Regions from separate parts of the Vibrio sp. V39_P1S14PM300 genome, predicted to be linked through region 1. Evidence: predicted binding sites of a transcription regulator. Region 1 holds the regulator's gene; the other holds the start of a gene.
The links. Region 1 encodes PurR, which represses purine synthesis genes. Its sites were predicted from a motif close to TNANGNAAACGTTTNCNTNA; they were not measured.
Positions count from the first base shown of each region.

Region 1 (4,948 bases):
ATTTGTGGGCAATATCGTCGAAATTACGGTCTTGAGTCACTGCGGTTAGGTTATGATAACGAATCGTGCTGCTATTCTGTCATAGGAATGGCAGGATTAAAGAGGCTTTATGCCCTTTTTTCAATCAAGTGATGTTTTTTCGGACTATTTAAGTATGTTTGAGCTGAAAAAAGTTGTCGCATCTCTTCTGATGCCGCTTCCAGCGATGTTAATCATCGGCTTTATCGGTCTGATGCTGATAATGTTTACCACCAAAAGAAAGTCTGGCTGCTTTGTGGTGCTTTTCTCCTTAATGGGCATTTTTCTGATCGCCTTCCAGCCAGTATCCACTCGTCTGTTGATGCCTTTGGAGCGTCAGTATTCTGCTTTTCTGCCTGTGGATGAATCCATTGACTACGTGATGGTTCTGGGCAACTCACATGTGGTGGATGACCGTATTCCGCCCACCTCAGAACTGAGCCGTGCCAGTCTGATGCGCCTTACAGAAGGCATTCGGATTGTGCGTATGTATCCGGGCGCAAAGTTGATTCTGTCCGGTTATGCGGGTGGCTCGGAGATGAGCAATGCGCGCATGATGGCGAAAGTCGCGTTGGCGCTTGGAGTATCTAAATCAGATATTATTCTGCTTGAAACCGCCAAAGACACCTGGGAAGAAGCGCGTCAGGCGGCGGCGTTTGTACAACAACGTAAATTAGTGTTGGTGACTTCCGCCAGCCATATGCAACGTGCAATGAATGAGTTTAACTCCGCGGGTCTGTCACCAATTGCTGCGCCGACCAATTATCTGGCGCAATCCAACATTGCTCAGGCTTGGGATAAGTACACCCCAAAAGCCGTGTATCTTGAACAAACTGAGCGCTACTGGCATGAAACGTTAGGCAGGATTTGGCAGTCTATGCGCAATTGGGTTTCGGATTACGAGCAGCAAGCGATCGAAGCCGAACAAAGCCAGTTGAGCAACAGTGAGGCGCAGTAGAGCAATTTCAGCGATAAAAAACCGAAGCCAACGCTTCGGTTTTTTTGTTTCCGTATACGATCAATCGCCGGCAAACATGTAGCCTTCGCCATGCACCGTTACGAAAATTTGCGGGTTCTTGGGATCGAATTCCATTTTCGCTCTCATCCGGCGGATCAACACGTCAATGGTGCGATCGTTCGGCGCATCAACCCGGTGGCTGATCATGTTCAGGATTCGTTCGCGACTCAGTACCTGATTCGGGTAGGAAGAAAGCGCCACCAATAATTCATATTCCGCCTTCGTCAGCTTCACCGGTTCACCGTTGCGACTTAAGGCGCGGCGCTGCACATCAAACGTCCAGTCGCTAAAACGAATCACGTTGCCATCCTGCTCCTCACAGATTTGTCCGCCACGACGGGCAAGTGAAATACGCCACAAGAGATTTTTGACCCGAACCAGCAGCTCGCGTAACTCAAACGGTTTGGTAACGTAGTCATCCGCGCCCATCTCCAGGCCGACGATTTTGTCGATGCTATCCGTGCGCCCTGTCACCAGGATAATTCCAATATCAGATTGACTGCGCAGTTCACGCGTTAACATCAGGCCATCGCCGCCAGGAAGGTTGATGTCCAGCATCACTAAATCGACCGCGTGAGCCTGAAGCATATCGCGCATCTGATCGCCATTCTCCGCTTCACTGACCTGGTAACCTTCACTCTGAAAATAGCCCGCCAGTTTACTGCGAGTCACCGCATCATCTTCTACTACTAATACGTGATAGCTCATTTACACCACTTTGAATCATTGGAATGGTTTACGATAATTATTCTATTCATAACTAGTCACAATTCTAGTCTCCGCGGTGCGAATTCGAAGAAAGCTGGCTTTTTATTGATTCAAGACAACCTTCACCACTCCATTCATATTTCGTCATAAGCCGCGATAATTTGTCATACATGGCGTTACCGCTATTCATCTTTATCCATTAAACTTAGAAGTATCAGAATTTCCGGAGCTTAATCCATGCAAGAAACCAAAGCGTTCAATGAAAAACGAGCTGAAATTTACTGGTGGTTATCCAGCTTGTTTGCCAAAGAGCTGACCGAGGCCGACATTGAGCAGTATCACTCCCCTCAGATCCGCGCTTTTCTGAGCGGGCTTGGTGAAAATAGCACGCTGAAACCGGCCTCTGACCAACTGGTGGATGCCTTAAATCGCCTGATGGACCGAGCAGACGCGCCACTTGAACTGGCTGCGGATTTTTGCGATCTGTTCCTGAAATCAGACAAAGACGCCGCTTTACCTTACGCCTCCATTTATATCGGTAAATCGGGTCTGCTCAATGACGAGCCAGCCATTGAAATGGAAGCCGTGATGGCACATCACGGTGTGGCGGTCGACAAATCCCTCAACGAGCCAGCCGATCATCTGGCGATAGAACTCGATTTCCTTGGCAACATGATTATCCGCTCTAACGAACTGGAACAGGAAAAGCACCTCGATCAGGCGCTGCTGGATCAGGAAGTTTTTATCCGTCAACATCTGCTCTCCTGGGTTCCTCAGTTCAGTCAACGTTGTCAGCAGTATGATCAGTTTGGGTTTTATGCAGCGGTTGCCGCACTGTTGGAAGCATTTCTCGAGCTTGATTGCCAATATCTGGTTGGTGAATAAGCGCGAAGCCCCTCTCTGACAAGATTAACATTTTGTGACCATCGCCTTATCCAGGCGATGGTTTTTTAATTGCCACTTGCGGCAGAGCAGTCTAAAATCGTGATCGCAAACGATAAAAATATGATGATGAATGCAAACCGCTGTCTTTAAGCGGTTTTTGTGTTTCTGATACTTACTGCCTCAGGCCGGGGGAATCCGGTTGACCTGGCAGGTGACAACAGGACAGAACCTTATGGCTACCATTAAAGATGTCGCACGCTTAGCCGGCGTTTCAACGACGACTGTATCCCATGTGATTAACAAAACCCGCTTTGTTGCTGAAGCCACCCAAGAAAAAGTGATGGAAGCGGTGAAAGAGCTGAACTATGCCCCGAGTGCCGTTGCGCGTAGCCTGAAATGCAATACCACGCGCACCATCGGTATGCTGGTCACTCAATCAACCAACCTGTTTTTCTCGGAAGTGATCGATGGGGTAGAAAGCTACTGTTACCGTCAAGGCTATACGCTGATCCTGTGTAACACCGGCGGTATCTACGAAAAGCAACGGGACTACATCCGCATGCTGGCTGAGAAGCGCGTCGACGGTATCCTGGTAATGTGCTCTGATCTGACCGAAGAGCTGTCGGAAATGCTTGAGCGTCACGCAGACATTCCGAAAGTCATTATGGACTGGGGCCCGGCAAGCTCCCAGGCAGACAAGATCATCGATAACTCAGAAGAAGGCGGCTACCTGGCGACGAAATACCTGATCGATCACGGCCACACCGACATCGCCTGCCTGAGCGGTCACTTTGAAAAAGCAGCCTGTCAGGAACGAATTCTGGGTTTCCGCCGCGCCATGGGAGAAGCCAAGCTACCGGTAAATGAAGACTGGATCCTGGAAGGCAACTTCGAGTGCGACACCGCTGTATTAGCGGCAGACAAAATTGCCGCGATGGACAAACGCCCGACCGCGATTTTCTGCTTTAACGACACCATGGCCCTGGGTCTGATGAGTCGTCTGCAGCAAAAAGGCATCCGGGTTCCGGAAGATATGTCCGTCATTGGTTATGACAACATAGAGTTGGCAGAGTACTTCTCACCACCACTAACGACCGTTCACCAGCCGAAGCGCCGGGTCGGAAAGAACGCATTTGAGATCCTGCTGGAGCGTATAAAAGACAAAGAACACGAGAAACGTGTCTTCGAAATGCACCCTGAAATTGTCGAACGCTGTACAGTCAAAAAACTGAACTAACCTCTCACTTATTGATAAAAATGCGTTTAGTATTAGTGACTTACTATTTACTAAACGCATTTCACACCATCAATTTCCTGAAGCAAGATCACATTTATAACCACACTTTGTGAAGCTCTGGGCAAAATTTATTTATGCTTAAATTGGTTACATTAGCCACGCACAGGGCAAACCATCTGAAAGGGTGGGACGCAAAGCCTCCGGCCTAAACCAGAACCTGGTAGGTAGCGGGGTTGCCGATGGCAAAAAATGCATTCAGCAAGTTTACTGCTATTTGACACACCGATTGCATGTTTTTGCTAACCTCTCGGACCTGATTTGGTGGCGTATTCACATACACCGAGAAATAAAAACATGGATAAACCAGTACTTAAAGATTCAATGCGACTTTTTGAGCAACTAGGACGCGTCAAATCTCGTTCAATGTTTGGTGGTTTTGGTATTTTTGTCGACGACACAATGTTTGCTTTGGTAGTAAACGAAAAGCTTCACATCCGCGCTAACGAGCAGACTACTGCAAAGTTTAAGCAACAAGGATATGAACCTTACGTTTATAAGAAGCGCGGCTTTCCCGTTGTGACAAAGTATTTTGCACTGCCTGATAGCTGGAACGACGATCATGAAGCAACCCTGAATGAAGCGAAATCTGCGCTAGAGTCAGCAAAAAAAGAAAAAGCCTCTCAGGCAACCGCGAAACCTAACCGGTTGAAAGATCTTCCCAACCTTCGACTTGCCACTGAGCGCATGCTGAAAAAGGCAGGTATCTCTTCTGTTGAAGATCTGGAGCGCCACGGCTCTGTGGCCGCCTATAAAGCGATTTGCGATACCCACTCCGCCGATGTCGGTCTGGAGCTACTGTGGGCACTGGAGGGCGCCATTAACGGCACTCACTGGTCGGTGATCCCTCAATCCAGGCGAGACGAACTGATCAATCGCCTAAGCTAACCCCGAAGCCAGCATTATGCTGGCTTTTTTCTTATTGATACTGTTTACCAAAACGGACGATGAAATTTTTTCTGTCGGTTGCCTGTCTTGCTATAGTAACCGGGCAACACCTCATCAGTGATTGGCCAATCGTTTTC
Region 1 is NZ_WXWP01000161.1:26,181-31,128, forward strand. Features, by position in the region: gene cmoM (tRNA uridine 5-oxyacetic acid(34) methyltransferase CmoM) at 1-40, opposite strand, end outside; gene elyC (envelope biogenesis factor ElyC) at 155-976, shown strand; gene torR (two-component system response regulator TorR) at 1,037-1,744, opposite strand; gene torD (molecular chaperone TorD) at 1,982-2,629, shown strand; gene purR (HTH-type transcriptional repressor PurR) at 2,862-3,866, shown strand; cyclic di-GMP riboswitch class I at 4,023-4,107, shown strand; gene CAG65_RS08050 (TfoX/Sxy family DNA transformation protein) at 4,221-4,811, shown strand.

Region 2 (4,948 bases), on a different contig from region 1:
CACCCCAAACCAAGCTGTTCCGCTGGTTGGCGCTGGGCGGGAACCTAGCGCTGCTTGGCTGGGTCGCGGCGTGGCAACTCTCGTTGTCACCCCACCCGCATATCAGCAACCTGACTCTGGCGATTGCTTGGTGTATCCCGTTACTGCTGCCTTTGCCTGGCATCCTGGCCGGCAAACCTTACACCCACGCCTGGGCCAATTTTGTGCTGATGTTGTATTTCCTGCACGGACTGACCTTGGTGTATGTCGATGGCGGTGAACGTTGGCTGGCGCTGGTGGAACTGCTGCTGACTTCGGTTGCCTTTGCCGGCAACATTCTGTACGCCCGTTGTCGCGGCAAAGAGCTCGGGCTCAAACTGACCCGGCTGTCGGTGGTCGAAAAACAAGAGAAAGCGCGCTTCGAGCAAGAGAGCGACTCAGACACTAAATAATAAAAGCCCGCTTAGTTCAGCGGGCTTTGTTTACTGATCGCATTTGCTGGTCAAGCTTGCCATTCAAACACCAGTATCGGCGCTTGCGGTGGTAAAGACTGCGCCTGTTTTTTCGTACTATTAACCGCAACCGGCACACGGCTTGGCTCTGGCGTTATTGATGTTACCGGGCCTGGCTCATCCGCCGCCACTGGTTGCTCGGCTAACGTGTCCACCAGCGGAGTCACCGGTTGGCTTTCCAGTTGCGTTACCATACCAAGATTCAAGACTTCCCGTTGAAATACGTCCGAAGAAGACAGCAGGTGAACGTTAAACGTGACTTGATGGTTCTGAATTTTCACGATGTCCAGCGACGCCACTGACGGCAGACGCTTGAGTTTGTTCTCCAGGTGGAAAAAGTCCAGCGCACCATCAATAGCGATGAACTGGGCTTTGACGGCTTCAGAAGAGTTCGCCGCAACCACTACCGCATTTTTCTTTGCGTAATAATTGCTGATCTGATCGATCATCGCTTTGGCAGCGTCCGCGCCGCTGTCCGAGCCTGTCACCGGAGCACGGGTGCTATCCGTGAGGCCAGCCGGCGCCTGATCATACAATGACCAGTGTAAATGGTTCCCATCAGCACGTACAATCAACACAGCATCAGCCGGATAACGTTGGCTGGCCACGCTGACTGGCTGCATGAATCCACCCCATAAGTCAGAAACAGCGACATTGGTGATGTCATCGATATCCCCGACGGGTACGGTCAACGGCAACCCACGCAGTCTGGCACTGGATTTCATCGCCTGCAACAGCGGAGAAGCGGCGTTTTCCCAGCGAATGCTCCGCTGACTACCATTGTCTTCAACCAGCCACACCAGCACATTGGCACGTTCGGCCGGCCAATAAGGCAATTGTGCCTGCGTCAGCAACGCCCGGATACCCGGTTCACTGAAGCCCATTTTTAATGTTGATTGACCGCTCTGCTGACTTTGACTGATTTGAGTCAGGTATTGACTCGTCTGAGCGAGTGCTTTTTTGATCACCGGGTTGCTGACCGCCGCCGGCTCCCCCGACGCCCGGATTATCACATCTTTCATCCCTTGCGTGTGGGCAGCATCGTCGCCCTGTTCCTGAGTCAGTATCACCTCAGACTGATAGAGGTTGACATGAGTCATGGCATAAACTGGCAATGCGAACAGTCCCATCACCAATAAAACAAACTTGCGCATAGTGTTACCACTCTGGATTTATTGAGAAACAAGATAATAAGCAACTCTCTCTTTGCTAGCAACAAAGGGGCGCCCCAAAACGGTTAGAATTTAAACTCTACTGAGTTCACGCTTAATAGCGTCGCATTGCATTGACGACTCTCGCGGTGTCCACCATCGCTCATAACTCTGGTTTTTCTGAGTAACAATCCCATCAATATTTGATCTAATTGGCATTGCAAACGATTGCCAAAGTGATAGAATCCCGCGAATTTTGTTTTACAGTCAGGGAAAACTCATATGAAAAATGCGATTCAGGGCGCGCAGATGCTGTTTGTCGCCTTCGGAGCCTTGGTACTGGTCCCGCTTCTTACCGGTCTCGACCCAAGTGTTGCGCTGTTCGGCGCTGGTGTCGGCACTCTCCTCTTCCAATTCATTACTCGTCGCACTGTTCCCATTTTCCTTGCCTCTTCTTTCGCGTTTATTGCTCCCATCATGTTCGGTGTTCAAAACTGGGGGGTTCCGGCCACAATGGGCGGCCTGATGGCAGCCGGTGTGGTGTATGTCATTTTAGGTGCGGTCATCAAAGTGCGCGGAGTCGGCTTTATCCATAAGCTGCTGCCACCTGTGGTCGTGGGTCCGGTTATTATGGTGATCGGCCTGGGTTTGGCCCCCGCCGCGGTGAACATGGCGCTGGGTAAAACGGGCGATGGCGCAGTTCAACTGATAGACGCCAACGCCGCACTCTGGATTTCCGGCATCTCTTTGCTGGTGACGGTTGGCATCAGTGTATTCGCGAAAGGTTTCTTAAAGCTACTGCCCATTTGTGGAGGTATTCTGGCCGGTTACGCCACCAGTCTGTACTTTGGTGTGGTTGACTTTAATCCGGTCCAGCAAAGCGCCTGGCTATCCCTGCCAAACTTTACCTTCCCGGAATTCAACATCAATGCGATTCTGTTTATGATCCCGGTAGCGATTGCCCCCGCCGTGGAACACGTGGGTGATATGCTGGCGATCTCAAACGTTACCGGCAAAGACTACCTCAAAAAGCCAGGCTTACACCGCACCATCACTGGTGACGGCGTTGCCACCATGGCCGCCTCTCTACTTGGTGCACCACCAAACACCACCTACAGCGAGGTGACGGGCGCAGTGATGCTGACGAAAGCCTTCAATCCAGTCATCATGACCTGGGCAGCCATTACCGCCATTGTCCTGGCATTGGTCGGCAAACTGGGCGCGGTACTACAAACCATCCCTGTGCCTGTCATGGGCGGAATCATGATCCTCCTGTTTGGCTCGATTGCGACCGTCGGTCTTAATACTCTGATCAAAAATCAGGTAGACCTGCATAAATCCCGTAATCTGGTGATTGTCGCTGTGACTCTGGTCTTTGGCATCGGCGGCATGGCTTTCGGTATTGGTGACTTTAGCCTGCAAGGCGTCAGCCTGTGTGGCATCGTGGCGATTGTACTCAACCTGGTCCTGCCGAATGATCTGGGGGAGAACCACGTTGTAGACAATGCGCAAATGGAAGAAGACGAAGTCAAATCTGCCTGATTCAGATAAAAAGCGGCCTTTACGGCCGCTTTTTTGTCTGACAACTACTCTTGGCACAAACAGGCAAATTCTGCCCGCGTCAGCTTAGCGAGATCCTGAGGTGCCAGTTCGATTTCCAGCCCTCGCTTGCCGGCACTGACACAGATTGTCTCTTGCTCAAGCGCACTGTCATGAATGAACGTCGGTAAGGCTTTTTTCTGACCAAGTGGGCTGATCCCGCCGACCACATAACCTGTCGTCTTCTGCGCGATTTCCGGGTCAGCCATCTCAGCTTTCTTCCCTTTCGCGGCTTTCGCCGCCAGTTTAAGGTTAAGCATCTGGTCGACCGGTATCACTGCCACCGCCAAATTCTTCGCCTCGCCGTTGAGCGCAAACAACAAGGTCTTAAATACTTGCCTGGGATCCTGACCAAGGACTTCGGCAGCCTCCAGACCGTAGCTCTGGGCGCGAGGATCGTGTTCATACTGATGGATGGTGTGGGCCACTTTCTTTTTCTTGGCCAGATTGATCGCTGGGGTCATTTTCTATCCTTACCCATCAGGATAACCAGCTGTCAGGCAACTAACTATAGTGATGAGTATTAAATCAAACAAAAGCGGCGCATAGTGCGCCGCTTTAGGTTAATCATTTCAGGACCTTGCCGTCAATCTTACTTGTAAACAATCTGCCCGGACGAGGCAAACTTGTTGACGTCAATCGGGCTGTGAGACTGGAGGAACTCTTTGAGTACTTCAGCATCAACAAAACCGGTATTGACGTACCCTGGATGGGTATTGATCTTCGGATAACCATCGCCGCCCGCCGCGTTGTAACTTGGCACCGTAAAGCGGTAAGTCTTATCCATGCGCAGCTGTTTTCCGCCGATAAACACATGCGACACCTGACCGTTTTCAACCGTCATAGAGATACCAGCAAACTGAGCATAAGCACCCGAATCGACCGGTTTGGTGGCAACCACATTAAGGTAGTCCATCACTTCTTTACCGGTCATGTCGGTGTACGTGACGATGTTGCCAAACGGCTGTACTTTCAGTACATCTTTGTAAGTCACATCTCCAGCTTCAATGGAATCACGCACGCCGCCTGAGTTCATGACCGCAAAATCCGCTTTCGCACGCTCCATATGAGAAGCCGCAATCAAACGCCCAAGATTCGTTTGCTCGAAACGCACCACATTGCGATCGCCTTCCAGCTTGCCATTGGTTTCAGCAATCTTCACATTCAATTGAGCCTGACCTTTTTCCTGATAAGGGCGCAGGAAATCAAGCATGGTGGCGTCCTGAGCGATTTCATCCTGAATAAACACCCGTTGTTTCTCACCGTTGAGTTCCACTTTCTTCTTCAGGTTAACCGGGATCAGGTTATAGCTGACCATGTTCAGTTCACCGTTGCGGAACTCATAATCAGCACGGCCAACGTATTTGCCCCACTCATGCGCCTGTACGATGTAGGTGCCGTTCTGAACGTCCGGCTTACACTCATCACCCGGTTGGAAGTGCTTGTTGACCACGTTCGGTCCTTCCATACACACCGGCTCTTGTGAGTGACCGCCAACAATCATATCCAGATCGCCATGGCCAAGGAAACGCGCTAAAGCGACATCACCCGGCGCGTTCACTCCCCGCTTACCGTCTTCGTAGTGCCCCATGTGCGTCACGGCAAAAATCAGATCCGGTTTTTCGTTCTCTTTGAGCTCAGCGATCAATGCTTTGGCTTCTACTTTCGGATCGCGAAATTCAATGCCATTGATGAATTCTGGGTTGC
Region 2 is NZ_WXWP01000414.1:14,322-19,269, forward strand. Features, by position in the region: gene CAG65_RS21695 (DUF2069 domain-containing protein) at 1-431, shown strand, start outside; gene CAG65_RS21700 (DUF2066 domain-containing protein) at 482-1,645, opposite strand; gene CAG65_RS21705 (uracil-xanthine permease family protein) at 1,925-3,184, shown strand; gene ybaK (Cys-tRNA(Pro) deacylase) at 3,229-3,705, opposite strand; gene ushA (bifunctional UDP-sugar hydrolase/5'-nucleotidase UshA) at 3,834-4,948, opposite strand, start outside.
Region 2: the regulator PurR is predicted to act here: its motif matches at 1,859-1,878, upstream of CAG65_RS21705 (uracil-xanthine permease family protein).